DNA from 3 places in the Planotetraspora sp. GP83 genome. Region 3 is predicted to be linked to each of the others. Evidence: riboswitches for the same ligand, from Rfam matches in the RefSeq annotation. Region 3 holds a riboswitch; each other region holds the start of a gene.
What was found. Region 3 has a riboswitch for cyclic di-AMP ahead of ABH927_RS31810 (coiled-coil domain-containing protein). Riboswitches for the same ligand answer to the same signal wherever they lie in the genome.
Positions count from the first base shown of each region.

Region 1 (9,989 bases), on a different contig from region 3:
CTCGTGCTGGCGATCGTGCTGGTCGTGGTGGTCTTCGGCGTGATCAACCCCGGCTACCTGGCCTGGGCCAACATCCGGGTGATCGCCGACGCCGTCACCATCGCCGGGCTGCTGGCCGTCGTCCAGACCGTGGTCATCATCTGCGGGGCGCTGGACATCTCGGTCGGCTCGGCCACCGGCGTCGCGTCGGTCGTGAGCGCGATGGCGTTCACCGCGACGCAGAACGCGCTGGCCAGCATGGGCCTGGCGATCGTCGTGGGGCTCGTCCTCGGGCTCGTCAACGGCGTCATCATCGTCTACGGCCGCGTCAACCCGGTCATCGCGACCCTGGCGACGCTGGCGGCCTACCGCGGGTTCGCCCAGCTCCTGTCCAACGGGGCGGCCATGGGCTTCGTACTCGGCGACGACCTGTGGATCTTCATCTCCCGAGGCTCCCTGCTCGGCCTGCCGACGCTGATGTGGATCCTCGCAGCCGTGGCGCTCGCCATCCACCTCCTGCTGAAGTACACCGACATCGGCCGGAACATCTACGCCATCGGCGGCAACGACACCGCCGCCCGCCTCGCCGGAATCAACATCAACAAGTACCTCATCGCGGTCTACGCGCTGGCCGGGGTCGTGTCCGCGATCGCGGGCATCATCCTCACGGCGCGGACCGGCTTCGGCCACCCCACCTCGGGCAGCTCGGGCCTGGAGCTGAAGGCCATCACCGCCGCCGCGCTGGGCGGCTGCGCGCTCGCCGGAGGCAAGGGCGGCGTCGGCGGCACGCTGCTCGCGATGGTCCTGCTCGGCGCCCTGGAGAACGGCCTGACCCTGAACAACATCAGCACCTTCTGGCAGAACGTCGCCCAGGGGGCGCTGCTCGTCATCGCGGTCGTCATCCAGCAGCGGCGGAGCGGAGAGCGCGCCGTCGGCCTTCCCACCTGATCACCCGCGCCTGATTCCCTGAGGAGGGATCGTGTACGAACAGATCGAGGTCCGCACCGTCGACCCGGCCAGGGCTCGGGTCTACGAGCACGGCTGGCAGTCGTGGGGCCCCTCGACGGACTACCCCGTGACCGGCTCCGGCCTGCGCCCGGTCAAGCCGGTGACGCAGACCATGAGCTACCGGCCCGGCAAGCCCGGCCCGGAGCGAGGCTTCCAGGGCGAGGGCCTGCTCGCCGTCGAACTCGGCGACGGCTCCACGGTGGTGTACGGCTGCGCCGACGGCATCACGAGCGTCGCCTCCATCCGGGCGGAGCTGTCCGGCGACCGGCTGACCGTCAGCGCCGACGGGCCGGTGGACGTCCAGACTCACGCCGGGCCGATGTACCAGGCCCTGGCCGCCTGGGCGGACGGCTTCGCCGTACGGGCGGGGAACGGGCCGATCCGGCCCGGGCCCACGGCGTGGTGCTCCTGGTACCACTACTTCGAGAACGTCACCGAAGCCGACATCGACGAGAACCTGCGGGCGATCACCGACGCGGAGCTGCCCGTCGACGTGCTGCAGATCGACGACGGCTGGGAGGCCGAGATCGGCGACTGGCTCGACCTGTCCGACCGGTTCGCCTCACTGGAGGCGCTGACCAAGCGGATCAAGGAGGCGGGCCTGCGCGCCGGGATCTGGGTCGCGCCGTTCCTCGCCGGGTCGCACAGCGCCCTCGTCCGCGACCACCCCGAATGGCTGATCGGCCACACCGCCGGGGAGCCCGCCGACGCGGGGCACAACTGGGACCAGGACCTCTCCGCACTCGACGCCACCCACCCGGGGGCCGCGGCCTACCTGCGCGACACGTTCGGCATGCTCCGTGAGGCCGGTTTCGACTACTTCAAGATCGACTTTCTCTACGCGGGGGCGCTTGACGGGCCGCGGCACTCGGGAGCCGGCCCGCTCGACGCGTACCGCGAGGGGCTGCGGGTGATCAGGGAGGCCATCGGGCCGGAGTCGTACCTGCTGGGATGCGGCGCGCCCATCCTGCCCAGCGTCGGCCTGTTCGACGCGATGCGGGTCTCCGCCGACACCGCCCCGAAGTACGAGCCGTGGTACGGCGACCCCGCCCTGCCGGGCCAGCTCGGCGCGGCGCTGTCCACCATCGGCCGGGCCTGGCAGCACGGCCGGTTCTGGGTCAACGACCCGGACTGCCTGATCGTGCGCCCGGAGGTCGAGCGCCGGGAGGACTGGGCCGACGTGATCGAGCGCTACGGCGGCCTGCGGGTCTCGTCCGACCGGATCGCCTCCCTCGACGACTGGGGCATGGAGACCACGCGACGGCTGCTCAGCGACGTTCCGCCGCCGACCCCGTTCCCGTAGTCCCAGTTGTGTCCGTAGCCCCAGTCGTTCCCGTAGTCCCAGTCGTTCCCGTTGCCGTGAGGAGGCGGGCGAACCGGGCGGCGACCCGGTCCCAGCCCCACTCCTCCTCGATCCAGGCCCGGCCCCGCTCCCCCATCGCGCGGGCGCGGGCCGGATCGGCCAGCAACTCGGCCAGCGCGCGGGCGATCTCGGCGGGCGACGTGCCGCCAACCACCAGGCCCGTCTCCCCGTGCCGTACGGCGTCGGGGGCGCCCCCGGAGGAGCCCGCCACGACAGGCAGGCCGGTGGCCGACGCCTCCAGATAGACGATGCCGAGCCCCTCGACGTCCAGCCCGGCCAGCCTGGTGCGGCACGGCATCGCGAACACGTCCCCCGCGTCGTAGTAGGCGGGCAGGGCGGTCCACGGCACCGAGCCGGTGAACACGACCGACTCCCTCACGCCGTGCCGTGCGGCCGCCCGTTCGAGCGCCTGGCGGGACGGGCCGCCGCCGACCAGCAGCAGCGCCGCGCCGGGGACGTGCCGGAGCACCGCCGGCCAGGCGCGGACCAGCATGTCCTGGCCCTTGCGGGGCACCAGCCGGGAGACGCAGACGACGACCGGCCGCCCCTCCAGGCCCAGCGACTTGCGGATGCCGTCACCGCCCGCCCCCGGGTGGAAGACCGAGGTGTCCACGCCGGGCGCCAGCCGTACGAGCTTGGACTCGGGGATCACCGGCGCGAGCCTGCGGCGCGTGTAGCCGCCGAGGTAGGTCACCACGTCGGCCCCCTCGCCGATGCGGCGGAGCAGGTCGCGGGCGAGCGGGAGCCGCGCCCAGGACGCCTCGTGCCCGTGGGTCAGCATCACGACGCGGCTGGGGCCGGCGGCCCGTACGGCCGGCGCGAGCAGGCCCAGCGGGGCCGCCGCGCCGAAGACCACGGTGTCGCAGTTTCCCGCCAGCGCCGCCGCCGTCCGGGCGACCCGCCGTGTGGGCAGCATGAGCGTGCCGGGATGCCTGACCACCTCGTACGGCTGCCGCGCGTCGAAGGCGTCGCACCCCGCCCACCGGGGGGCGTAGACCGTCACGGACTCCGGCGGCCGCCGCGAGGCCAGCCCATGGACGAACGCCTGGATCCCCCCGGCCCGAGGCGGAAAGTCATTGGTGACGATCAGCGTCCTCCCCATCCCCGCACCCCTTCCCCGTGATCATGCACGCATTCCCGTTTCCGGTCCGCGACCGGCCCATCCCCCGCGCGTGATCATGCACGGATTCCCCGGCGTCCCGCACCACCAGGGCCATTCGCTCGCGTGATCATGCGAAGACAAGGTCGCAATCCGCATGGTGGCAGCTCCACGCGGTGGCCGTTCCGCTTTCGCGGGATAGCGGGGAGTCCGTGCATGATCACGCATGAAGGATCGGCTGGTCACGGACCGGATGCGGGAATCCGTGCATGATCACGGGGAAGGGGGGCGGTGGGGATGCCCAGCTGCTCGGGAAGGGATGCCAGCCAGTCCCGGGTCAGCTCCGCCTGGGTCATGCCCAGCGTCTCCCGCAGGGCTGGGGCGATCCCCGCCCGGTCTTCCTGCCGGCCCGTGTCGTGGTGGCGCAGGGTGTCTTGGTAGCGCAGGGTGTCTTGGTAGCGCAGGGCGGCGCGGTAGAGCTCCACCAGCTTCCGCTCGCCGAAGCGCCCGGCGATGTACCGGCAGGCCAGCCACGCCTCCTCGTACGCCTGTGCCAGCCGTGCCGACCCGGCCCGGAAATCCGCGCGCTCCGGCAGCTCGCGCGGCGCGGAGCCGGCCCGCACCTCGGCGGCGAGCTCGGCGGCGACGGTCCGCGCCGGAAGCCCGCTGCCGAGGTAGCCCACGTAGTCGGCGAAGCCCTCCACGAGCCACGCGGGCAAGTCGCCGGTGAGCGCCGCTCCGGTGGCGACGTGGACCAGCTCGTGGGTGAGCACGACCTGGCGGCCGGTCCGGGTCAGCCGGGCGAACCCGTCCGGCTCGATGATGACCCGGCCCACCCCGGCGAGCGCCGCCAGGCCCTCCACTCGCGCGGGCGCGGCCAGCGCCGCCGCCTGCTCCGCCGTCCCGGGCACGAGGACCACCGCGTCCACCGGGCCCCAGACCCGGGCGACCGTACGGCTCGCGCGGTCGGCCAGCACGGACAGATCGGCGACCAGGCGACGGGGTCCTCCCACGACGATCGTGTGCTCTCCCCTGGCGACGGACGCCTGGGCCCACATCCCGGGGTGCTCCCGGATGATCGCCCGCGCCTCCGGCAGCAGCCGATCGGGCGGCCCGGCCCCGGTGAGCGCGCACAGCAGCCCGCACAACAACCCGCACAGCGGCGCAGCCGCCGCCCCCCGGCCGAGAGCACGCATGCCGAGCATCGTATTGACATCCGCCTCCGCCGGAAGGCGGGGCTCGGGTCGCGCGTCACCGCTCGGCTCCCGGCGGAAAATCAGTGGCGGCGGCCGTTCCGCCGGGAGTTGACTAGGAGCGATCTTCAAAGGAGCCTTAATGATCGTTATCTCGGCCGCGTCCGGCGCGCTCGGCCGCCTGGTCGTCGACCGCCTGCGCACCAGGGGCGACGTGGTCGCCGCCGTCCGCGACCCCGCCCGCGCCCCCGAAGGAGTCCAGGTGAGGCGGGGCGACTACGACGACCCGGCGAGCCTGCGGGAGGCGTTCGACGGGGCCGCCCGGCTCCTGCTCATCTCCTCCCCGGAGCTCGACCCGGCGCGCAGGATCTCCCAGCACCTGGCCGCCGTCGCCGCCGCCAAGGACGTACGGGTCGGGGCCATCGCCTACACCAGCTTCCTGGGCGCCGACACCACTCCGACGGGCGTCACCGAGGCCCACCACGCCACTGAGAAGGCCATCCTCGACAGCGGCCTGCCGTACACGATGCTGCGCCACCCTTACTACAGCGAGGCGTTCCTCCCGCGTGTCTCCGGCGGAGAGCTGACCAGCAGCACCGGCGGGCGGGGGCTCAACACCGCCTTCCGCTCCGACCTGGCCGAGGCCGCCGCCAACGTGCTGACCGGCGACGGGCACCTGGGCCGCGCCTACGACTTCACCGGACCGCTGTGGAGCTACCCGGAGCTTGCCCGCACGCTCGGCCTGACCTACCGGGAGGTGCCGGACGCCGGGCCGGGGCCGATGAGCTGGCTCAACACGCAGGTTCGCATGGGAGCGCTGGAACGTCAGAGCGACGACCTGGAGCGGGTGCTCGGCAGGCCCGCCGAGCACGTCGCCGACCGCCTGCGGAGGTAGGAACGACGAAAGAGGCCGCCCCACGATCAACGATCGTGGGGCGGCCCTTTCACAGCCCGGCGTCCCCGAGGGGGAAACCGGTCTCCGTCAGGTGCCGGGGCGAACGGCTCCGGCGAAGGTGCGCCTGCGGTAGGAGTCCAGCCTGTCGATCCGTACCCGCGCGCCGGTGTGCGGCGAGTGGATCATCTTGCCGTGCCCCACGTAGATGCCGACGTGGCCACCGCCGCTTGTGAAGATGAGGTCACCAGGCTTGAGGTGGCCCCAGGAGATCTTCTTCCGGACGGCGCTCCGCATGGACCATGTCGTACGGGGCAGCCTGACGCCGGCCTTGCGCCAGGCGAACTGGACGAGGCCCGAGCAGTCGAACGCCCGCGGGCCGGTGGCTCCCCACCGGTACGGGTCGCCGATGTGCCTTTTGGCGGCCCTGACGGCCCGCCGAGCCCTGGCCTGCTGGCGTGCGGCCTTGCTCAGCTTCATCTTCTTCTTGGACCTCTTGGCCGACGCCTTCTTCGACGTCGACCGGGTGGAGACGGTCTTCGCGGACGTCGCCGTGGCCACCTTGGTGACCGTGACTGCCACCGTGTCGGCCGACGCGGGAGGTACGGAGATGGCTCCGACTGAAGCGGTCAGCGCGACGCCCCCCAGGGAGAGGCGGGCAATACGGGACAGACGTGCGGGGGTGGTAGACAGGATCTCTCCTATGGTCTTCCGCTTGCGCCTACCGGGTTAGCTGACGGATTCGGGCGGGGAAGTCGCCCTACGGCGCTGTGAGCGCCGATTCACCCCGGACCTTCATGGAAGGTCGAATGGTTCCCCGGCTCCGTGCCTCCTGACTGCACGGACTCGGCAAGGTCACCGCCGCCACAGAGATCCCTCGGGGGGATGGCTGTTGACGACGACGGCGACACGTGGATTTTTCGGTGGGAAATCGGCCGGGTGGCCGAACTTCCGACGGGCATGGCGTGCTCGCCGCGGGCCAGAAGCTACCTAGCGATTCCCGCTTCAGGCAAAGCGCGGACCATGAATGAAGATCGAATGAGGTCGGAGGTAAAGAGAAAACCGCAGCATACCCATACGGAATTTCCCAAAATGTGATGCTGCTCACAATTCGCGCAACACAACCTGAAGGCCGTCACATTAGTCACATGAGTCACGGCAGTTAATGATCTTAGGGGCGGACGGCGCCCACGGCGTTGTACTCGGAGAGTGTGACAATCTTCACTACGTCCCCCGTCTGAGGGGCGTGGACGACCTTGCCGTCACCCGCGTACAGGCCCACGTGTCCGTAACCGGCGTGCCAGAGCAGATCACCGGGCTGCAGTTCGTCGAGCGACACCCGGCGGCTCGCGCCCCACGCCCACTGCTCATAGCTCGTCCGGGGCAGGCTGACTCCGCCCGCGTTCCAGGAAGCCTGGACGAGCCCCGAGCAGTCCCACGAGCCCGGACCGGTCCCGCCGTACCGGTACGGCTTGCCGACCTGCTTGTAGGCGAACTCCAGAGCCGCCCGCGCGTTGCCCGACGCCGGGCCGTTGTAGACGACGCCGGGGCTGTTCGGATTGCCGGCGTTGAAGACCCCGAGATCGCGCAGCAGCCGCGTCTGCTGCTTGACGAGCTTCTCGACCTGGTCCTTCTGCTCCGCCAGGTCGGCCTTGACCTTCGCGGCCTGGTCGAACACCGTCTTCTTCTGGTCCCGCCGCTGCTTGAGGCCCTTGATGGCGTTCTCGTACTCCTGGAGCTGCGTCGTCCGCGCCAGGGAGACCTGGTCGAGCGCGGCGAGGCCGCTGAGCGTCGTCTCCGGGGTCGTGCTGTAGAACACGCCGCCCCACGACCCGAAGTCGCCGGTCTGGTAGCTGTTCACGGCGATCGAGACGAGGCCCTCCCGGAGCGCTTCGACCTTGCCGTACCGCTGCTTGTAGTCGTCGTTGAGCGCGCCGTACTGCTTCTTGGCCTTCTTCCACTTCTCGTTGGCCGCGTTGTAGCGGTCGACGAGCTGGTCGGCCTGGGTGTTCAGCTTGTGCAGCTTGGCCTTGACCTGTGCGACTGTGGGCTTGGGATCGGCCTGCGCGCCCGCGATCGGCAGCAACAGAAACGCGGTGGCCAGTCCAGCGGCCACCGGTACACGCCCTCGCACTCAGGCCCCCTGGGAATAGTCCGAAACCCGCGGCGCGACTCTACTCAGGCGATCATGAAGCTTCAACCTATTCGCAGGTATTCACGGCATTCATGACTGAGCGCAAGGGGTACGGGCCGTACCGTAATCAGTCGTACCGTAATCAGCTGCGGCCGAGGCGGCGGAGCAGCAGCGTCGAGGGGACCGGCCGGGCGCCCATCCTCCGCACGGACTCGGCGACCTCCCGATCGGAGGACACGACGGCGATCTGCCTCCCCGCGGGCTCGGCGCGCACCAGTTGCCGGATCAGGTCGTCGGCGATCTCCCCCGGCGCGCTGAACATCACCCGGACCCCGCGCGGCGCCGACACCTGGACCGGCCCGTTCAGCTCGGCGCCGTCGAAGACGCAGGTCACCTCCACCCGGGCCTGTACGGCGAGGCCGCCGAGGCCCGTGAGGAGCCGGGCACGCTGGTCGGCCAGAGTGAGCGACGGATAGCCCGTCTTGGTGACGTTGTACCCGTCGATGATCAAGTGGAGATGCGGGATCGCGAGCAGCTGGTCGAGCAGTTGAGGATCGTCGTTGGCGAGCGCCCGCGCGGGGACCGCGCCGACGCTGGGGGCGCCCGGCGTCACCGCCGTCACGTAGTCGGCCGGCCTGCTGATCGTCGTGGGGAGGGCGAGCTCCTTGCGCAGCCCGGCCGCCGAGTCCTGGAGGGCGTCCATGAGGACGCGGATGCGGGCGTCCTCCACGCTGCGCCCCTCGCGGGCCGCCCGGCGGCTCGCCTCCAGCTGGCGCTCGGCGTCGGCGAGGCGCTCCTTGAGCCTGCGGACCTCGGTCTCGGCCGCGCCGTTCGCGCCAGCGACCTTGGCCCGGGTCTCCGCGGTCTCCGCCTCCAGCTCGGCCGCCCTCGCCTCGGCGGCCTTGACCCGCTCGCGGGCGTCGTGCAGCTTCCGCCGCAGGTCCGAGTTCTCCGCGCGCGCGGCCCTCAGCTGCTCGCGGACCCGGTCCACCTCTTCTTTCGCGGCGGCGCGCTGGGCCGCGAGCTGCTCGCGCAGCCGCGTCTCCGCCTGCTCCCGCTGGGTGCCGATGGAGGCCGCCTGCTCCAGGTCCGCCCGCGCCTGCTCCACCAGGTCCGGCCAGCCCGGCGGGCGCGTCAGGTAGGCGGCGGCGGCGACCAGCACCGGCTCGGCCGCCGGTGGCACCGTGCCCTCGGCGAGGCCGGCCACCAGCTCGGGCCAGGCCGTCTGGATCGCCTCGGCCACCAGCTCGCGGAACTCCTTGTCGCTCTCCAGCTGGGCGGCGATCGGCGCGCTGCCGAGGCGGGCGCGCTTGCGCGGGTCGAACCTCGCGATTCCCCGCAGCGGCGGCGGAACCGTGGCCGCGGGCATCGAGCCCAGCACCTGCGCCGCGAGCTCCACGACATGTAACCGGACCTGCTCGGGCAACGGACGAGACAGGCCCTCTCCGGCTGAACTCATCCAGTCGCTCCTTGTACTTGTCCTTCATCTAAGGGTACGGCTGCCGCGCCCCTGGGAAAGTCGCCTTCGCGATCTCCCCATCCGCGGGCTCCGCGATAACCGTTGGCCTCCCTCGCGGGCACGAACATACGCTTTCCGGATGCTCAAGCCTCCTTACCCCATCGAAACCCCCCGGCTGCTGCTCCGACCCTTCGCCCCCGGCGACCTCGATGACCTGCATTCCTTCCGCTCTCTCCCCGAGGTGACCCGCTACCTCTACTGGGAGCCGCACAGCCGCGAGGAGACGAGGGCCGTGCTGGAGGAGAAGATCGGCGGCTCGGAGCTCCGGCAGGAGGGGCGGGCGCTGAGCGTCGCCGCCGAACTGCGGGAGAGCGGCGCCCTGATCGGGGACCTGAGCCTTTTCTGGCGGAGCCGGGAGCACCGCCAAGGGGAGATCGGGTTCGTCTTCCATCCCGGCCACCAGGGCCGCGGGCTGGCCACGGAGGCCGCGCGGGAGATCCTCAGGCTCGGGTTCGACGGCCTGGGGCTGCACCGGATATTCGGCCGCTGCGACGCGCGCAACACCGCCTCGGCCAGGCTCATGGAGCGCCTCGGCATGCGGCGCGAGGCCCACCTGGTGGAGAACGAGCTGTTCAAGGGCGAATGGGGCGATGAGCTGATCTACGCGATGCTCCGCCGCGAGTGGTCGGAGAGGGCGTCCGGCTAATCCACGTTGTCCGGGTAGGAAATATGTCTATATGCTGCGCGGTGTTGAGCCGGGCATATCCCCCCGGACGGTGGCACTGAAGGAACAAGACGACATAACATGCGAACCACCCTGAAAACCGGCCTCTTCGCTTCTACCGGCGCGGCGCTCGCCCTG
Region 1 is NZ_JBGCBZ010000003.1:372,839-382,827, forward strand. Features, by position in the region: gene ABH927_RS06540 (ABC transporter permease) at 1-927, shown strand, start outside; gene ABH927_RS06545 (glycoside hydrolase family 36 protein) at 959-2,290, shown strand; gene ABH927_RS06550 (glycosyltransferase family 4 protein) at 2,256-3,452, opposite strand; gene ABH927_RS06555 (hypothetical protein) at 3,692-4,645, opposite strand; gene ABH927_RS06560 (NAD(P)H-binding protein) at 4,785-5,537, shown strand; gene ABH927_RS06565 (C40 family peptidase) at 5,625-6,116, opposite strand; cyclic di-AMP (ydaO/yuaA leader) riboswitch at 6,238-6,396, opposite strand; gene ABH927_RS06570 (NlpC/P60 family protein) at 6,706-7,650, opposite strand; gene ABH927_RS06575 (NYN domain-containing protein) at 7,811-9,127, opposite strand; gene ABH927_RS06580 (GNAT family N-acetyltransferase) at 9,267-9,833, shown strand; gene ABH927_RS06585 (BMP family ABC transporter substrate-binding protein) at 9,933-9,989, shown strand, end outside.
Region 1: linked by a shared signal. The riboswitch ahead of ABH927_RS06565 (C40 family peptidase) and the one ahead of ABH927_RS31810 (coiled-coil domain-containing protein) in region 3 are both predicted to bind cyclic di-AMP.

Region 2 (9,989 bases), on a different contig from region 3:
CGGGGTCTCCCGAGGGGAAGGAGAAGATTTGCGTGACGTGCACGCCCACGACGTGCTCGGGATCGACCCGGCCCACTTCCGGCGAGACGAACGAGCCGCCGTCGTTGCCGGCCGCGCCGTAGCGGTCGTAGCCGAGCCGCCGCATGAGCTCGGCCCACGCCCTGGCGGTGCGGTACCGGTTCCAGCCCTTGTCCCTGGTCGGGCCGGAGAAGCCGAAGCCGGGAAGCGACGGGATCACGAGGTGGAACGCCTGCGCCGGGTCCTCGGGGTCGGTCAACGTCTCGATGACCTTGAGGTACTCCACGATCGAGCCGGGCCACCCGTGGGTGAGGATCAGCGGGAGCGCGTCCTCATGCGGCGACCGGACGTGCAGGAAGTGGATGTTCTGCCCGTCGATCTCCGTGGTGTACTGCGGGTATCGGTTGAGCTCCGCCTCCTTGGACCGCCAGTCGTACCCGTCACGCCAATACTCGGCGAGCCTCTTCACGTACTCCACGGGAACCCCGTAGTCCCAGCCCGCGCCGGGGATCTCGTCCGGCCAGCGGGTACGGCCCAGCCGGTCGCGGAGGTCGTCGAGGTCGGCCTGCGGAACGGCGATGCGGAAGGGGGTGATTTCGGTGTTCTCGCTCATGACCACAACGTTACGGAGCCTTCCGGTCAGGTCCTGTCCTGAAGTCCGGGCAGACTTGAAGCCATGTTGGAGACCTCGGCGCGGTTGCTGCGTCTGCTGTCGCTGTTGCAGGCCAGGAGGGACTGGCCGGGCGCGGCCCTCGCGGAGCGGCTGGAGGTGAGCGAGCGGACCGTCCGCCGCGACGTCGAACGGCTTCGCGACCTCGGATATCCGGTGCACGCGACGAGGGGAACCGACGGCGGCTACCGCCTGGGCGCGGGCGCCGCGATGCCGCCGCTCCTGCTCGACGACGAGGAGGCGGTGGCCGTGGCGGTCGGGCTGCGGACCGCCGCCGGGGGGACCGTCGCCGGCATCGAGGAGACATCCGTGCGGGCGCTCGCCAAGCTCGAACAGGTCCTGCCGTCCCGGCTGCGGCATCGGGTCAACGCGTTGCAGACCTACACCGAGCCCGTGCCGGCGGACCGTCCGGGCCCGAAAGTGGACGCGGCCGTGCTCACCGCGCTCGCGGCCGCCTGCCGGGACTCGGAGCGGCTGCGGTTCGACTACCGGGGCCACGACGGGTCGGCCGGCCTCCGCACGGTAGAGCCGCACCGTCTCGTCTCCTGGGGCCGCCGGTGGTATCTCGTGGCCTGGGACGTCGACCGTCAGGACTGGCGAACCTTCCGGGTGGACCGCGTGGAGCCGCGCACGCCCACCGGCCCGCGCTTCCCGCCCCGCGAACCACCGGAGGGCGGCACCGCCGCGTACGTCGCGCGCGGGGTCTCGGCGGCGGCCTGGCGTCATCACGCGCGGGTCGTCGTGCACGCGCCCGCCGAGGTCGTGTCCGGGCGCGTCAACCCCGCGGTCGGCGTCGTCGAGGCGCTGGGCGGGCAGACCTGCGTCCTGGTCACGGGCGCGGACAGCGTGCACACGCTCGCCGTCCATCTCGGCCTGCTCGACCTCGACTTCGAGGTGACCGAACCCCCGGAGCTCGTGGAGCACATCCGCGCGCTGGCGGCTCGCTACGCCCGCGCGACCCCGGCGGCCGCGCCGGAGAAGGCCACCCCCGCTGCGCCGGAGAAGGCGAGTCCGGCGCCCTCAACGGGGCATGATGGTGGCCCTGAGGCCGCAGCCACCACCGGAACGAAGGAGTTTTGAGATGGGCCGCGCGTTCGAACTGCGCAAGGAAGTCGAGCTGGAGGCCACCCCTGGGCAGGTGTGGGAGGCGACCGCCACCGGCCCGGGAGTCGACTCCTGGTTCATGGGACGCAATGTGGTCGAGCCCGGCGAGGGCGGCATCGTACGGCTGACCCTGGGCGGCCAGAGCCAGGAGAACACCGTGACCGCCTGGGAACCCGGGAAACGACTCGCGCACCGCGGCGCCGAGCCCGACGACGGGAATTTCATGGCGTTCGAGTATCTCCTCGAGGGACGCGAAGGCGGCGGCACCGTGCTGCGGATGGTGCAGAGCGGCGTCCTCGGCGACGACTGGGAGACCGAGTACGAGGCCATAAAGACCGGCTGGGACACGTACCGCCAACGAAGCGCGCCCGGAACCGTTCGTCCGGGCGCGGTTCGGTGGGAGGGCAGAGGCGTGTGTCACGGTCCGGCCGTACCGCGGGGCCATGCGTCAGGCGCCGGCCGTACCGCGGAGATGAGGCGAGGTCAGGCCTTGTCGGTCGCGGTGTAGTACGGGTAGCCGTATCCGACGACGGAGCCGGCGGACCGGGTCCGGACCTCGACGGCGCCGTTGCCGGTGTTGCCCTCGACGGTCTGGATGGTGCCGTCACCGTTGTCGCGGACGACGAAGCCGACATGGTCGATGTCGTCGAAGGACTTGCCGCCGCTCCAGCCGAAGAAGACCACGGCGCCGGGCGTGGGAGCGGTGCCCCACCGGTTGTTGGCGGCGAACCACCGGGCGTGCTGCACGGTGTAGGAGTCGGAGCCCAGGACGGGCGTGATGCCGAGCCTGTCGCCGACCCAGGAGACGAACATGTCGCACCAGGCGGCGTTGGCGTAGCCGGCGAGGGTGCCGCCGTCGCGGGCGAGGGTCTGCCGGGCACGCGGGGTGGACATGTACCAGGCCTGGAACTTGGTGCCCCCGCCGAGGCTGTTCTCCCTGATGCCGACCTGGCTCTGAGCGAGGCTCAACAGCTGGGACGGGCTGACCTTGGGCAGTCCGGCGGCGGCCTGGGCGAGGGGGGTGACGTTCGAGTAGCCGACTTCGGTGACTTGCGGTGTGTCGGCGACGTCCGCGTGGGCCGCCGTGGTTCCTGCCAGCACCGCCGAAGCGAGTGCGCCGCTGACAAGGGCAGCACGAATACAGGTGTTGAGGGCTCGCATGGTGGGGTCTACTCCCTTGCTTCCATGCCGCCTACCGGGTTAGCTGACGGGTTCGGGCTGGAAGACGCCCTACGGCACTACGTGCCGATTCACCCCAGGAGAGGTGGGTCCCCGGCTCCGCGCGGACGCGGACTCGGCGGCCGGGCGGCCATCCGGCTGGATGACCGCGTCGGTCTGAGGCTTGGCACCCTTGACCAGAGATTTGGACAGGTATGCCCGAGTTGCCTAAAAGGTAATAGACCGACCGAAACCGGTCAAGTAAGGACAAGTCAGGTTTTACTTGTCACGTCCTCGGTGTACCTGCTGGTGATCGAGGGTGGGGAGGCCCCTTTCGCGGGCCCGGGCCGTACGGCGTCGCCCGCCGGTGACGCCCGGCCCGGCGGCCCCGGCAGGCCGTGCGGAAGCGCCTCAGGTCGTGGACCCCGAGACACGGCCGCGCCGCCTCCAATCCCCGCGCGGAGCGGCGATTCAGCGTGGCTCGGCGGCGGTGACGTCCCACCGCCGATCACCGGAGCGCGATCTCGCAGGTCACCGCGCCGAGTGGGAGCCGTACGGCGACATCACCGGCCGCGAGCGAGCGCCGGAAGGTCCGGATCGGGACGCGTCCGGGGCGTCGGGCCAGGGGCCTCGTTTCGCTGACAGCGAACTCCGATCGGCCTCACATGGGCCCCAGAGGCCAGCGCGACCCCCCTGGAGGGGCGGCGAACACCACCCCTCCGGCGAGGCTCTGCCTTAAGGCGCCCTGAGGTCCGCGTTAAAGGTAAGGAAACCTTCCTCACCCCGTTGACGGGCATTTCGAGAGATCGCTTGGATTGGGACATTTACGGTTCCCCCAAAAGGAGTTGTCTCTCGTGCCCCGATCGGTACGTGGATCCTTGACCGCCGTGGCCTTGACCGTCCTCACCGGCCTCACTCTGCTGCCCGGCATCGCGTCGGCCTCCGGCACCCAGGCCGCCCCCAGGGCGCACGCCCCTAGAGCACACGCCCTCAGGGCGCCGGCCGCGTTCACGCATCCGGGCGTGCTGGTCAGCAGGGCGCAACTCGACTTCGTCCGCACCAAGCTGACGGCCGAGCCGTGGAAGACGGCGTTCGCGCAGGTCAAGGCCAGCCCGCTGGCCTCGCTGTCCTACAAGGCCAAGCCGCGGGCCGTCGTCGAGTGCGGGCCGAGCTCCAACCCCAACTACGGCTGCTCCGACGAGCGGGGCGACGCCCTGGCCGCCTACACCGACGCCCTGCTGTGGTACCTGACCAGGAACGCGGCATACGCCAAGAAGGCGATCGAGATCATGGACGCGTGGTCGGCCGTGATCACCAGCCACACGAACTCGAACGCGCCGCTGCAGACCGGCTGGGCGGGGGCGTCGTTCTCCCGGGCCGCGGAGCTGATCAAGCACACGTATTCGAGCTGGCCCAACGCCGCGAGGTTCGCGACGAAGCTGCGCACGGTCTACCTGCCAGTGGTCGGCGGCACGGCCGCGCGGAACAAGAACGGCAACTGGGAGCTCATCATGACGGACGCGGCGATCGGCATCGCCGTGTTCCTCGACGACAAGACGGCCTTCGACAAGGCGGTCGCCACGTGGCGGGGCCGCCTGCCCGCCTACATCTACCTCAAGTCGGACGGGCCGCTGCCCAAGCAGGCGCCGGGCAGCAAGTACGACACGTCAGCGGAGATCATCGACTACTGGGAGGGTCAGACGACCTTCGTCGACGGTCTGGCGCAGGAGACCTGCCGCGACTTCGGCCACACCGGCTGGGGCATCGAGGCGGCCATCCACGTCGCCGAGACGGCCCGCATCCAGGGCCTCGACCTGTACGCCGAGGGCAAGGAGCGGCTCAGGCTGGCCATGGGCTTCCACTCGCAGTACGAGCTGGGCGCGGCCGTCCCCTCGTGGCTGTGCGGAGGGAAGCTGAACACGGGCATCGGCCCGGTGTTCGAGGTGGGCTACAACGCCCTGGCGGGCCGGCTCGGCTACAGCATGCCGCGCACCCTGCAGGTCGTGCAGAAGCACCGGCCCGCCGGGGCGAACTACTTCCTGGCCTGGGAGACCCTCACCCACGCCGGCAACCCCAGCTGACGAGCGGGGCTACCGCCATCCCTCCGAGTCGACGCCGCCCGGCACGGCGGCCGCCGTGCCGTACGGCTCCCGCGTGAAGACGAACGTGTTGACGTCGAGGTGCACGCCCGCCGGGGAGCGGACGACCTGGAAGGTCTCGCCGGCGTAGTAGCCGTCGAGGCCGAGCCAGGTGCCGTCGGCCTGGGCGGCGAAGCGGGAGGCCCGGCCGTGGCCGTTGACGGGGGTGAGCGACAGCCCCCGCCTCGGCAGGACCCGCAGCACGTACGCGGTGGGCCCCCAGTACCACGGCCCGGTCAGCGCCAGCAGGTCCTCGTCGACGGAGGAGGGCGCCCACTCGGCGGGCAGCGGCGGCTCGTGCTGGGCGAGGATGTCGAGCAGGTCGGTGTCGAGCCGGCCGCGGATCCCGGACGTCGCGTTGGCCAGCCACAGCACGGCGACGCCGTCGGCCGGGTCGGCCCAGAACGTGGCCAGGAAGCCGGGCATCGACCCGGTGTGCCCGGCCAGCCGGCGGGCGCCGGCCGGGCCGCTGTGCCGTACGAGCTGGAGGCCGAGGCCGTAGCCGCGCGTCCAGGCGTCGCCGTCCTCGACGACGGCGGGCTCACGCATCTCGGCGACGGTCTCGGGCCGCAGGACACCGCGGGTCTCCCCGGCGACGAAGGCCGCCCAGCGGGCGAGATCGGCGGCGGTCGACCACAGCTGCCCGGCCGGGGCCATCGCCCCGTGGTCGTTCTCCGGCTCGGGGAGCAGCACGTCGGCCCAGGGATGCACGGCGTAGCCGGTCGCGTGCGGCGCTCGCGGGCGCGGCGTGGTGTCCCGCATGCCGAGCGGCTGGAGGATCTCCTCCCGCACGGCCTCCTCCCAGGGCGCCGACCGCTTGCGCGCGACGAGCTCGCCGAGCAGGGCGAAGCCGACGTTAGAGTAGTGGTAGCGGCGGCCCGGGCGGTGCCTGGCCGACTCCGGCCCGAGGGCGGCCAGCAGCGCGGGCACGGAGACGCCGGGCGTGCGCTCCCACCAGTCGCCGGGCGACTCGGCGGTCAGCCCGCCGGTGTGGGAGAGGACCTGCGCGATCGTCACATCGCCGACCGGGGTGCCGGGCACGTGCTTGTCGAGGGGGTCGAGCAGGTCGAGCTGGCCCTCGTCACGCAGCCGCATCACCATGGTCGCCACCATGGTCTTGGTGAGGGACCCGATGCGGTACTGGGTGGTCTCCTCCGGCGGCTTGGCGCCGACCCGCCCGCGGGCGCCGAACCAGGTGATCTCGCCGCCCCGGACCAGCGCCGCGACGAGCGAGGGCACCCTCGCGTCCGCCTGCTCGATCGCCAGCCTGCGCAGCAGCGCGCGGGCCGTCCCTTCCAGCACCATTACCCCTCCAGAACCATTGCCGCGTCCCTCCGCGTCGCGATCGCACCAGGCTAGCGCCCGATCATGGGTGAGTTCGCTGATGCCGGGGATGGCGCGGCGCCGCATGGGCTGGGGCAGAATGCCACCCATGACCACCCCTCCCGGCGGCCCTTCAGGCGATCCCGCGGGCAGGCCGCCCGGTGCCCTCCTCGACTGCGTGCTCGAACGGATCACGTACGCCAACGAGGAGACCGGCTACACGATCGCGCGGGTGGCGACCGAGCGCGGCGGCAACGAGCTGCTGACCGTCGTCGGGCCGCTGCTCGGGGCGCAGGTGGGCGAGTCGCTGCGGCTCACCGGCCGGTGGGGGTCTCATCCCCGGTACGGCAGGCAGTTCGAGGTGTGGTCCTACACCACCGTTCTCCCGGCCACCATCCAGGGCATCCAGCGCTACCTCGGCTCGGGGCTCATCAAGGGCATCGGCCCGAAGATGGCCGAGCGGATCGTGGACCACTTCGGCGTCGACACGCTGCGGGTGATCGAGGAGGAGCCCGCCCGGCTGGTGGAGGTGCCGGGCCTCGGCCCCAAGCGCACGAAGATGATCGCGGCGGCCTGGGAGGAACAGAAGATCATCAAAGAGGTGATGATCTTCCTGCAGGGCGTCGGGGTGTCCACGTCGATCGCCGTGCGGATCTTCAAGCAGTACGGCGAGGAGTCGATCGACGTCGTCCGCAAGGAGCCCTACCGGCTGGCCGACGACGTCTGGGGCATCGGCTTCAAGACCGCCGACACCATCGCCCAGGCGGTCGGCATCCCGCACGACAGCCCCGAGCGGGTGAAGGCCGGCCTGCGCTACACCCTGTCGCAGGCGGCCGACGACGGCCACTGCTACCTCCCGGCGCCCAACCTCGTCGCCGACGCGGTCAAGATCCTGGAGGTGTCCGCCGAGCTGACCGCCGCCTGCCTGGAGGAGCTCGTCGCCGAGGAAGGGGTGGTCCGGGAGGAGGTTCCGGCGGGGGAGAGCACGGTCCCGGCCATCTATCTCGTGCCGTTCCACCGAGCCGAGCGGTCCCTGGCGGGCACCCTGCTCGGGCTGCTGGGCTCCGGGCACGACCGGCTCAAGGTCTTCACCGACGTCGACTGGCCCACCGCCCTCGACTGGCTGCGCGGCCGGACCGGCGCCGACCTCGCGCCCGAGCAGGCCCAGGCCGTACGGCTCGCGCTGACCGAGAAGGTCGCCGTCCTCACCGGCGGGCCGGGCTGCGGCAAGAGCTTCACCGTCCGCTCCGTCGTGACGCTGGCCAGGGCGAAGCGGGCCAAGGTCATCCTGGCCGCGCCGACCGGCCGGGCCGCCAAGCGGCTCGCGGAGCTGACCGGCCACGAGGCGACGACCGTGCACCGGTTGCTGCAACTGCGGCCCGGCGGCGACGCGACCTTCGACCGGGACAACCCCCTCGACGCCGACCTGGTCGTGGTCGACGAGGCGTCGATGCTCGACCTGCTGCTGGCCAACAAGCTGGCCAAGGCCGTCGCCCCCGGCGCTCATCTGCTGTTCGTGGGCGACGTCGACCAGCTTCCCTCGGTCGGCGCCGGCGAGGTCCTGCGCGACCTGCTCGCCGCCCCCGAGATCCCGCGCGTACGGCTGACGCAGATCTTCCGCCAGGCCCAGGAGTCCGGGGTGGTGGTCAACGCCCACCGCGTCAACACCGGGCAGCAGCCCCTGGTGCGGGACTTCCCCGACTTCTTCCTGTTCCCGTGCGAGGAGCCGGAGGAGATCGCCGCGCTCACGGTCGACGTGGTGGCCCGGCGGATCCCGGCCAAGTTCGGGCTCAACCCCCGGCGCGACGTGCAGGTGCTGGCCCCGATGCACCGCGGGGCCGCCGGGGCGGGCGCGCTCAACATCGCCCTGCAGGAGGCTCTGACGCCGTCCCGGGAGGGCATGCCCGAGCGCCGCTACGGCGGGCGGGTCTTCCGCGTGGGCGACAAGGTCACCCAGCTCCGCAACAACTACGACAAGGGCGCGGCGGGGGTCTTCAACGGCACGGTCGGCGTGGTCACCGGCCTGTCCCTGGAGGAGAGCAAACTGACCGTGCTCACCGACGAGGACGAGAACGTCGACTACTCCTTCGACGAGCTCGACGAGCTGGCCCACGCCTACGCGGTGAGCATCCACCGCTCCCAGGGCAGCGAATATCCCGCCGTCGTCATCCCCCTGGCCACCAGCGCGTGGATGATGCTGCAGCGCAACCTGCTCTACACCGCCATCACCCGGGCCAAGAAACTCGTGGTGATCGTCGGGTCCCGGCGCGCGCTCGCGCAGGCCGTACGCACCAGGGGTGCGGGCCGCCGCCACACGGGCCTCACGCACCGGCTCCACGTGTCCTGAGGCGGCCGTGTGCTCACGTGTCTGAGGCCGCCGGGCTCACATGCCCTGACGAACCGGCTTCCCGCGTCCTGACGGCGCGGAATAAATGGCTGACTGCGGCGATTGATCCTTTTTGACGCGGACCTTACCGTGTCTAAACGGGATCACACCTGTTCGCAACTGAACTGTGATCTAACTCATGAGGAAATAGCGCATATAACAGGCATCCCCTAATAAGGTCTTGGGGTGCCCTTTGCGCCCATGGGGGAGAGGTTGTGCTGAGCACTCACGCTGGTTCGAGGTTGCCGATCGCCGGAGTCGCCGTGGCCATGGCCGCGGTTCTGACGGCATGTTCCGGCGGGTCCACCACGCCAGGGTCGCCGGGGGGCGGCTCGGGTGACACCGCGGCCCCGACCCCGGCCGGGCCGTCCATAAAGATCAGCCCCGTCAAGGGCAGCGCCAAGGTCCGCCCGGACAAGTCCGTGGTGGTCACGGCGGCCAACGGTTCGCTGGAAGAGGTGACCGTGCAGGCCGGGGGCGAGCCGGTCGAGGGCGAGTTCGACTCCGCCCACTCCAAGTGGACCTCCAAGCAGCCGCTAAAGCCGTCGACCACCTACACGGTGTCGGCCAAGGCCAGCGGCGCGGGCGGCCCCACCACGGCGACCAGCCAGTTCAGCACGCTCAAGCCCAAATACGAGCTGGCCGTCGCCGATGTGACCCCCGGCGTCAAGGGGGAGACCGTCGGCGTCGGCATGCCGATCATGGTGACGTTCAACCAGGCGGTCACCGACAAGGCAGCGGTCGAGCAGGCCCTCGAGATCGAGGCCGAAAAGCCCGTCACCGGCGCATGGCGGTGGATCAACGACCGGCTGGTCATGTACCGGACCGCCAAGTACTGGCCGGCGCACCAGAAGGTCACCTTCACCGCGCACCTCGCCGGCGTCCACGGTGGCAAGGACATGTACGGCACCGAGGACCACACCACGACGATGAAGATCGGCGCGGCGTGGATCAGCACGGTCAACACCAAGACCCACATGATGGTCGTCAAGCGCGACGGCAAGACCGTGCGGACCATGAAGATCAGTGCGGGCAAGGCGACGACCCGTGAGTACACCACGACCAGCGGCGTTCATCTCACGATGGAACGCGGCAACCCCGTGACGATGATCTCCCCCGGTAAGAAGGAGGGCGACCCCGGGTACTACAAGGAGATCGTCAACTACGCCGTGCGCATCTCCAACAGCGGCGA
Region 2 is NZ_JBGCBZ010000001.1:269,037-279,025, forward strand. Features, by position in the region: gene ABH927_RS01325 (epoxide hydrolase family protein) at 1-631, opposite strand, end outside; gene ABH927_RS01330 (helix-turn-helix transcriptional regulator) at 695-1,768, shown strand; gene ABH927_RS01335 (SRPBCC domain-containing protein) at 1,770-2,300, shown strand; gene ABH927_RS01340 (CHAP domain-containing protein) at 2,276-2,893, opposite strand; cyclic di-AMP (ydaO/yuaA leader) riboswitch at 2,968-3,102, opposite strand; gene ABH927_RS01345 (alginate lyase family protein) at 3,838-5,031, shown strand; gene ABH927_RS01350 (serine hydrolase domain-containing protein) at 5,041-6,522, opposite strand; gene ABH927_RS01355 (ATP-dependent RecD-like DNA helicase) at 6,521-8,758, shown strand; gene ABH927_RS01360 (Ig-like domain-containing protein) at 9,013-9,989, shown strand, end outside.
Region 2: linked by a shared signal. The riboswitch ahead of ABH927_RS01340 (CHAP domain-containing protein) and the one ahead of ABH927_RS31810 (coiled-coil domain-containing protein) in region 3 are both predicted to bind cyclic di-AMP.

Region 3 (9,989 bases):
CGCCATGTCGTCGGGCCACAACGACGACTGCGCGCTCGTCCTCATCTGGCGGCCTTAGACAACTGCCGGCCGTAGATCCGCCGGTTTCGGGCACCCGTGACTACCGCTGTGGTTACTCCATGTGATGTCTCATGCGCGTATCGTGGTCGAGGTCACTGGCCGCGCGCACGCGAGCCTGACATCGTCGGTACGGCCGTCGCCGGGCGGCCGGAGAGAGGCGGAACACGTGGAGAAGCGGTACGAGCTTTACTGTCGCACCGACCCGGCCTTCTACGACTCGCCCTTGGAGGGCCTCGACGGGCCGGGGCCGGACTGCGGCCCAGAAGAAGACTTCGAGCTCGGCCGGCGTGCCGTACCGGCCGGATGGGCGCGGACGCGGCGGGCCGACTGGGTGGTCTACCGTCCGGTCGCCGGATCGCCGCCCGACCAGGGGTGGAAGATCCACGTCTCCGCCACCATGGACAACGCGGCGGCCGTCCTGGAGAAGGCCGGGGCCTACTGCCTGGAGCGCGGGCTCGCCTTCAAGTTCCTCCGGGCCCTGCCGGTCCTCCACCTGCACAACGCCAAGTACGCCGACCGCCGATCGAGCGGGAAGTTCATCGCCGTCTACCCGGCTGACGAGGCGGAACTGGAGACGACGCTGCGCGAGCTGGGCGAGATGCTCGACGGGGAGCCCGGCCCCGCCGTCCTCAGCGACCTGAGGTACGGCAGGGGCCCGCTGCACGTCCGCTACGGGGGCATCGCCGAGCGCCACCGTGTCACCGAGGACGGGCGGATCGAGCCCGCCATCGCCGCTCCGGACGGCACCCTCGTCCCCGACCGCCGCGACTCCTCCTTCACGCCGCCGCCGTGGGTGACGATCCCCTCCTTCCTCCGCCCGCATCTGGCCGCGCAGGAGAGGCCGCTCGACCTGCCCTATCGCGTCGAGAGCGTCCTGCACCGGACGAACGGCGGCACGGTCCACCTGGCGACCGATCCCCGTACGGGGGAGCGGGTCGTGCTCAAGGAGGCGCGGCCCCACGCCGGTCTGGACGCGTGCGGAGCCGACGCGGTCACCCGTCTGGCGCGGGAGCGGGACGCGCTCGAACGGCTGGCCGGCCTCGGCGTGGCCCCGGAGATCAAGGCGCACTTCACCGTGGGCGAGCACCACTACCTCGCGATGGAGCTCGTCCCCGGAGAGCCGCTCAGCAGCGCGTTCGGTGCTCGCTATCCCCTGGGCGGCGCTCTGGAGGCCGACTGGGAGGCCCGCCTCGGACGCCATGCCGACTGGGTGGCCGAGATCTGCGCCAAGACGGAGGACGCCGTCACCAAGATTCACATGAACGGCCTCGTCTTCGGCGGGCTGGACATGTCGACGATCATGATCCGTCCGGACGGCGGCGTCACGCTGATCGACTTCGAGACCGCCCGGCCGGTCATGGAGGCGGGCGGCGCGGGCCTCGCCGGCCCGGGGTTCGCGGCGCCGCCCGGCGTCACCGGCTTCGACATCGACCGGTACGCGCTGGCCTGCCTGCGGTTCGCGCTCTTCCTCCCGATCACCGAGCTGTTCGCGCTGGACCGGGGCAAGGCCGCCGAGCTCGCCGAGGTGATCCGCCAGTGCTTTCCGGTCGGCGAGGGCTTCCTCCGGCCGGCGGTACGGATCGCCGGTGGGGGCGAGAGCCGTAGGAGCCCCGCGATGGTCACCTGGCGGCAGATGAGGGCCTCCATGACGGAGGCGATCCTGGCCTCCGCCACCCCCGAGCGCGACGACCGCCTCTTCCCCGGCGACATCGCCCAGTTCGACGGCGGCGGCCTGGGGCTGGCCCACGGAGCGGCGGGCGTGCTCTACGCGCTGCACGTCACCGGGGCGGGCCGCTTCCCCGACCACGAGCAGTGGCTGCTGGAGCGGGCGCGGGCGCTCGGCGGCCGCGCGTCCGAGGGCCCCCGGATCGGCTTCTACGACGGCCTGCACGGCGTCGCCCACACCCTGGCGCACCTCGGCCACCACCAGGCCGCCCTGGAGGTCCTCGACATCGCCGGGAGGCGGCGCCATCTCAGCCTCGGCACCGACCTGTACGGCGGGCTCTCCGGGATCGGGCTCAACCAGGTCTACTTCGGCGACCTGCGTGAGGCCCTCGACACGGCCGCCCTGGTGGTCGACCGGCTGCCCCGCCGGGTGGCCGGCATCAGCGGCGGCGCCGTGCCGTACGCCGGTCTGATGTACGGCTCGTCCGGGCCGGCCCTGCTGTTCCTCCGGCTCTACGAGAAGACGGGCGACGTCCAGTGGCTCGACCACGCGGAGACGGCCCTCCGGCAGGACCTGCGCCGCTGCGTCGTCCAGACCGACGGCTCCCTCCAGGTCAACGAGGGCTGGCGGACCACGCCCTACCTCGACCGGGGCAGCGTGGGGATCTGCTGGGTGCTCGGCGAGCTCCTCCACTACCGGGCCGATCCCGAGCTGACGGCCGCCCGGGAGCGGCTGGACAGGGCCGCCCGGTCGCACTTCTACCTCCAGTCCGGCCTGTTCTCCGGCCGGGCCGGGATCCTCGCGTACCTGTGCAGGGACCGGGCCGGCGGCTGGGGGCGGGAGGACCCGGAGGCCGCCCGGCAGCTCGCGGCCCTGTCGTGGCACGCGGTCGGTTACCAAGGCCATCTGGCCTTTCCCGGCGAGCGGCTGCTGCGCCTGTCCATGGACCTCGCCACCGGCACGGCCGGGGTGCTGCTGGCGGTGGGCGCGGCCCTGCACGGAGAGCCGGTGCGGCTGCCGTTCCTCGGCGGCGCCATGCCGGCGCTCAACCTCGGCGAGCCGGGCCGGTCGCGTGTGGAGGTCTAGCGACTGGATCCAGTCCCTAGAGCCAGCCCGCGTCGGTGGCGATCCGGACGGCGTCGACGCGGCTGCGGGCGCCCGTCTTGCACAGGATCCGGGACAGGTGGTTGCGGACCGTGCCGACCGAGAGGAAGAGCTGGTCGGCGATCTCCTTGGACCGCGCTCCGCCCGCCGCGATCCGCAGGACGTCGAGCTCGCGGGGGGTCAGCGGGTTGTCCGCGGCCTCCAGCGCGGCGACCGCCAGGTCCGAGTCGACCACCCGGCGTCCCGCGCTGATCCGGCGGATGCCGTCGGCGAGTTGCTCCGGCGCCACCTGGATGCTCATGTAGCCGAGCACCCCGGCCGCGAAGGCCCGCCTCACGTGCCCCGGGTTGGGCTGGCCCGAGAGGATCATCACCCGGCAGCGGGGCACCTTCTCGCCCAGCCGCGCGGCGGCGCTCAGCCCGTCCACCCCGGGCAGATCGACGTCGATCACCGCGGCGTCGGGGCGGACGTCGAGCGCGGCCGGGACGATGTCCTCCCCCGAGCCGACGTCTGCCACCACCTCGAGATCGCTCTCGCTGTCGAGCGAGGCCACGAGGCCTCTCCGCACCAACGGAAGGTGCTCGGCAACCAGGATCCGGATCAAGGCGCTCCCCTCAGGACGGTCTCTCACAGGGTGATCGACCGGATGCATAGTGTCAACGAAGTGTCCCTATTCGGTCAACCCCTCGCAAGCCGAACCGTCCGCGGAACCGGGCCGCCCGGGAGCGCAGTGGGCTACCCTCGAAGGGTGCGACGTCTGGCAGGGCACTTTCTCCGACTCGGGGGTACGCGCTGATGAGCTGGCTCTCCGCGGCCGGGTTCGTGGTTCTGTTCGTCGGGTTGCTGGTCTCCATCGCGCTGCACGAGATCGGCCACCTGGTCCCGGCCAAGCTCTTCGGGGTCCGGGTCACGCAGTACATGGTCGGCTTCGGCCCCACGGTGTGGTCCCGCAGGCGCGGGGACACGGAGTACGGCCTGAAGTGGATCCCCCTCGGGGGCTACATCCGGATGATCGGCATGCTGCCGCCCCGCCCGAACGACGACCCCACCAAGCTGCGCAGCGTCTCCACCGGCCCGTGGCAGGGGCTCATCGAGAACGCCAGGGCCGTCGCCTCCGAGGAGATCAAGCCCGGTGACCAGGGCCGGGTCTTCTACCGCAAGCCGTGGTGGCAGAAGGTCATCATCATGTTCGGCGGGCCGGCGATGAACTTCGTCCTCGCCTTCGTGCTGTTCGCCATCGTGATCATGGGCTTTGGGATCCAGGTGCTCAAGCCGACCGTGTCCTCGGTGTCGAAGTGCGTGATCCCCGCCGCCCAGGCGGACAAGCGCGAGTGCCGGCCCAGCGATCCGCTCACCCCCGCCGCCAAGGCCGGCCTGCGTCCCGGCGACCGCATCACGTCGGTCGCGGGAACCCCGGTGAGCTCGTGGGAGGAGGCGACCCGGCTCATCCGGGCGCACGGCGCGGGGACGACCGCCTTGGGCGTCGACCGCGCGAGCGAGCACATGACCGTCAACGTCGACCTGATCGCCCAGGACCGGCCCGCGCTCGACGACCCCGCGAAGATCGACAAGAACGTCGGCTTCCTGGGCGTGGCGCCCACCGCCGTCATCGAGAAGCAGGGCCCGGGCTACGTCGTGGGCCAGATGTGGGACCTCACCAAGCGCACCGCGGCGTCGATGGTGAACATCCCGAAGAAGATGGTGGGCGTCTGGCAGGCCGCGTTCTCCGGGGAGAAGCGCGACCCCAACGGCCCGATCGGCATCGTCGGCGCGGGCCGGATCGGCGGTGAGATCGCCGCGTCGGAGCTCTCCCCGGAGAACAAGATCATCTTCTTCATCAATCTGCTGGCCGGGCTGAACCTCGCGGTGGGCATGTTCAACCTCATCCCGCTGCTGCCGCTCGACGGCGGCCACATCGCGGGCGGCCTCTGGGAGGGCCTCAAGCGCGTCTTCGCCCGCGTGCGGCGGCGGCCCATGCCGGGCTACGTGGACGTCGCTAAGGCGCTGCCCCTCACGTACGCGATGGCCGCGCTCCTGCTGGTGATGGGCGGCCTGCTCATCTACGCCGACCTCGTCAACCCGGTCCGCATCTCCGGCTGATCTCCGGCTGATCTCGGGTGAGGCGGGTTGGCGGCGGTCGCCGTACGGCTATTCGCCGGTGACGCCGTCGATGCGCTCGCGGAGGATGTCCGCGTGGCCGTTGTGCCGGGCGTACTCCTCGATCATGTGGACGAGGATCCAGCGGAGCGAGTAGCGCACGCCCTCGCGCTCCCGCTTGGCGAGCGTGTCGAGGTCGGGGCACGCGGCGGCGGCCGCCCGGGCGCCGTCCACCTCGGCCCGCCACGTCGCGAACGCCTCCTCGGCGGAGGCTGTGCCGACGTTGTCGAACTCGCCGTCCGGGTCGTCCTCGTTGAAGTAGATGAAGTCGAGGTCCTCGCCGTTCAAGCGCCTGCGGAACCAGCTGCGCTCCACGTCGGCCATGTGGCGGACCAGGCCCAGCAGCGACAGGGTGGAGGGCGGCGCGGAGCGCAGGCGGAGCTGCTCCTCGGTCAGGCCGGCGCACTTGACGGCGAGTGTCTCGCGGTGCCAGTCGAGCCACGAGGTGAGCATCTCCCGCTCGTCCGCGACCGGGGGCGGGTCGATCCGTGTGTCAGTCATTCACGGCATCCTGCCCGAACACCTGATCGATGTCACATTGTTTCTCATGTGATCACGCGGGTGTGCGGGCCGCGGGGGCGGGGCGCGCACACCCGCGTGATCGTGGGGTGGGACGGATGGCTTCGGAGACCGCCGGCTCTGGGAGATCGGGGTCAGTACATGGAGATGTGCACGTGGTCGTAGTGGTTGGCGGTGATCCCGCCCCGGTCGGACATGGGCCGCCAGCCAGGGCTGCCGAGATTGTAGATCCGCTGCTTCCAGATCACGTACATCACGCCGAGCTTGGGGCCGTTCTTGATGGCCCAGGCGGCGATGGTGTCGCCCAGTGCCTTCATGTCCGCGGACGGCATCATGCCGCCCGAGCTCATCATGAAGTCGCAGGCGCGGCCCAGCGGGTGCTCGCCGCTGCTCTCGCCGCGGTAGCAGCCGACCGTGTACTTCAGCGCGAAGTGCTTCTCGACCTCCGCCCGCATGAGCCGCATGCGGGGCGTGATGTTGTCGGCGCCGACGGGCAACTCGGGAGCCCAGGAGCCGTTGGCCAGCCGGTCCGGCGCGATCGGGATGAGCTGCGCGAGGTTGTCCTTGATCTGCCCGATGAGCTTCTCGGCGTCCTCGCGCTGCCCGGCGACCTTGTCCGACTGCGACTTGAGCTGCGTGGTCAGCGCCGCGGCGGCGTCGGCCGCCCGCTGGCGATCGGTGCGGACCTGGGCGAACCGGCTCACCGCCGCGGCCTGCTCCGCCTGTAGTTGGTCCACCACCGCCGACGCCGCCGGGTCGGGCGGCGCCATGAACGCGGTGCTCGTCTGGTAGCGGAGCCCGGCGATCTGCGCCACCTGCCGCTGCGCGGTGGCGTAGTCGGCCTGGGCTGTTGCGAGCCGATCGCGGGCGGTCTTCTCCGTTTGCCGGGCCTTCGCCAGCTCGACCCGGGTGGCGTTGTAGTCGGCGATCAGACCGTTGACCTGCTTCTCCAGTGCCGCGAGCTGCTTCTTGAGCCGGCCCTCGCTGGGCTTGGGGGCGGCGTTGCCGGCGGAAGCCGTACCGAGAACGAGCAGGACGGCCGTCACCGCAGCGGCGACCAGGGGGAATGCGCGGGGCAGAGCCCACTCCTCTCCATCTGCCGGCCGGGTTAGCTGACGGGTTCGGGCTGGAGGAGCCCGGGCACACGCGTGCCTTCACCCCGGGATCTAATGGGTCCCCGGCTCCCGGGCGAGGCGCCCGGGATTAGGCGCACCGGCTGTGTCAGCCGGTGCAAGGGATAGTAGTGGTAAAGAATGGGCTCTAGCCAGTCCAAGTCGCAATCAATCAGAGATCAACTCGTTACCGATTCCCGGAGCATCCGGGCCGCCTCCTCCGGGAGCACGTCGTTGACGAAGGCGCCCATCGCCGACTCCGAACCCGCCAGATACTTCAGCTTGTTCGCGGCCCGCCGGATGCTGAAGAGCTGAAGGTGGAGATAGGCCAGGTCGCGCCCGTGGGAGACCGGCGCCTGGTGCCAGGCCGCGACGTACGGCATGGCGACCCCGAACAGCCCGTCCAGGCGGCGCAGCACGTCCGTGTAGAGCGGCCCGAAGGCGGAGCGCTCCTCGGCGGACAGCCCGGGGATGTCCGGAACCCGCCGGTGCGGGTAGAGGTGGACCTCGAACGGGTAGCGGGCGGCGGCCGGGACGAACGCGGTCCAGTGCTCGTTGGAGGCCACCACGCGCGGCCCCTTCCGCTCGGCGGCCAGGACGTCGGCGAACAGGTTGCCCCCCTGGTGCCGGGCGGCGGCCTCGAGCATCTGCCGCGTCCGGGGCGTGACATAGGGGTAGGCGTAGATCTGGCCGTGAGGGTGGGGGAGCGTGATGCCGATCTCGGCCCCGCGGTTCTCGAAGCAGAAGACCTGCTCCACACCGGGCAGCGCCGACAGCTCCGACGTGCGGTCGGCCCAGGCCTCCATGACGAGCTCGACCTGGTCGTCGCTCAGCGAGCTGAAGGAGGCGTCGTGGACCGGGGTGAAGCAGACGACCTCGCAGCGCCCGATCCCCGGCCGCACCTGGCTGAGACCGCCGACCTCCTCGTACTCCCCGATGTTGAAGCTGAACGACGGGAAGCGGTTCTCGAACACCGCGACGTCGTACAAGGAAGGGATCTCCGAGCCGGGGTGGGCCGGGCACAGCGGGCACTCGTCGGCCGACGGGAGGTGGGTCCGGGTCTGCCGGTGCCTCGCGACGGCCACCCACTCGTCCATCAGCGGGTCGTAGCGCAGCTCGGACGCCAGCGGCCGGGGAGGCAGGTCACGCGTGTCGATCGCGCTGTGGTCGGCGTCGTCCCTCCGATCGAAGTAGAGCAGCTCCCGGCCATCGGCGAGATGAGTGATCGTGCGCTTCACAGTGCCGCTGCCTCCAGCTCGGCGTGCGTGGACGGTTCCGCGAGCAGGAGCGTTCCCACGTGATCGGACAGCTCCGCCCGGGCCTCCTCGGAGAGGCCGGTGTCGCTGACCAGCACGTGGGCCTGCTCCAGGTCGGCGATGGTGCTGATGCCGACCGTGCCCCACTTGGTGTGGTCGGCCAGCACGACGAGCTGCTGCGCGGCGGCGACGAGCTCGCGGTTGGTCTCCGCTTCGAGCAGGTTCGGCGTGGTGAAGCCCGCCCTGGAGCTCATCCCGTGGACGCCCAGCATCAGCGTGTCGACGTTCAGGGAGCGGACGGCGGCGACGGCCACCGGGCCGACCAGCGCGTCCGACGGCGTGCGGACGCCGCCGATCAGCACAACGGTCTGGTCGGACCTGGCCGCCCGGTGGAAGACGTCGGCCACCTGCACCGAGTTGGTGATGACGGTCAGCTCCGGCACGTCCACGAGGTGGTGGGCGAGGGTCCAGGTCGTGGTGCCGGCCGAGAGCGCCACCGCGGTGCCGGGCCGTACGAGCTCGGCGGCTCTCCGGGCGATGGCCTCCTTCTCGGGCTGTTGCCGCATCGACTTGGCGGCGAAGCCGGGCTCCTCCGTGGAGCCCGTGCCGGCGGCGGTGGCCCCGCCGTGGACCTTCTCCACCAGCCCCCGGTCGGCCAGCACCTCCAGATCCCGCCGTATCGTCATGTCGGAGACCCCGAGATCGCGCACGAGCTCGGCGACGCGCACGCCGCCCGTCCTGCGGACCCGCTCCAAGATCGCCTGCTGCCTTTGCTGGGCCAGCATCACCGCTCCTATCAACAGATTCAAACAAATTATGCCACCTTGCCAACGGTGAAATGTTGAATCTTGGTGACGGGAGATGCACGGAAGGCCTAGGCAACCCGTTAGCCCTGGAGGACAGTGGAAAGCGGAGCCGTACGACGGCGGAAAGGCGGTCGGCGATGGGGAAGCGGGCACGCAAGTCCAAGGCACGCAAGAAGAAGAAGGCGAACCACGGCAAGCGGCCCACTGGGCGCTAGCCTTCCGGCGGGCCTGCGGAGGCCTGCGCGCTAGCCTTCCGGTGGGCCTGTCTACCAGTTCCTTCTGCCCCAGGCGGCGAGCAGCCGGGTCTGCGCGTCGGCGTCGGCCGGCACGTCCCGGTGGTCCCCGATCACTCCCGCCTGGCGGTAGCCCTCCTGCGCCTCGGCGAACCACTCGGCGCACGCCTCGACCAGCTCGGGGTCGAGCCGCTCCGGCCCGCCGATCGCCCGGGCCAGGTCCCACGTGTGGATCAAGGCGTCCGCGAACAGCTCACTGATGAAGTCCTCTCCCGGCACGTCGCCGAACGAAAGATGCGTCACGCTCGCCAGCGCGCCCTCGGCGTACACCGCCTGGACGGCGCCCTGCGCCGACGCCTCGAACGCCTTGATGGGGTCGTCGCCCAGCACGTCGCCGTCGTAGGCGTCGCCCACCTCGCCGACCGTCCGCCCGGCCAGCAGCTCCGGCGCCCACAAACTCTCGTTCACCATGTGATTGACCAGCGCCCGCACGTCCCAGTCCACACAAGGGGTCGGCAGCTCCCACTGGTCGTCCGCCACGAGGTGGAGCCGGTTCCCGAAGCCGTCCAACGCCCGGCGGTACGCCTCACGGATATCGATCATCATGTCCCTCCTCGCCCAGGAGCCTCCCTTCGACCGTAACTCTTCCCAATGATCAGGTCATACTCGGTCGCCGGCTTGGGAACGACGGGGTCAATGGAGGTTCTGCTCCACCCAGACGATCTTTCCGAACGTGGTGGGACGGGTGCCCCATCGGTAGGCGAACCGCTTGACGAGCTGGAGGCCTCGGCCGGTGTCCTCGTCGGAGGCCGCCGCTCGCGGGGCGGGGCTCACCGGCGAGCCGTCGGCGACCTCGCACACGAGCGTCCGGCCGCGCAGCAGCCGCAGCTCGATCGGCGGCCACCCGTGCTTGAGGGCGTTGGTGACGAGCTCGCTCACGATCAGCTCGGTGCTGTCGGACAGGGCGCCGAGCCGCCAGGACGCCAGCGTGGCCCGGACGAAGCGGCGGGCGTGCGCGACGAACCGGGGGTCGGCCGGCAACGGGCAGGAGGCCACCTCGTCGGGGTCCAGGTCCC
Region 3 is NZ_JBGCBZ010000034.1:6,282-16,270, reverse strand. Features, by position in the region: gene ABH927_RS31835 (PP2C family protein-serine/threonine phosphatase) at 1-58, shown strand, start outside; gene lanKC (class III lanthionine synthetase LanKC) at 143-2,812, shown strand; gene ABH927_RS31825 (LuxR C-terminal-related transcriptional regulator) at 2,829-3,482, opposite strand; gene ABH927_RS31820 (RIP metalloprotease) at 3,626-4,930, shown strand; gene ABH927_RS31815 (DinB family protein) at 4,979-5,488, opposite strand; gene ABH927_RS31810 (coiled-coil domain-containing protein) at 5,641-6,552, opposite strand; cyclic di-AMP (ydaO/yuaA leader) riboswitch at 6,590-6,726, opposite strand; gene galT (galactose-1-phosphate uridylyltransferase) at 6,798-7,856, opposite strand; gene ABH927_RS31800 (DeoR/GlpR family DNA-binding transcription regulator) at 7,853-8,659, opposite strand; gene ABH927_RS31795 (50S ribosomal protein bL37) at 8,818-8,895, shown strand; gene ABH927_RS31790 (TIGR03086 family metal-binding protein) at 8,947-9,519, opposite strand; gene ABH927_RS31785 (SpoIIE family protein phosphatase) at 9,607-9,989, opposite strand, start outside.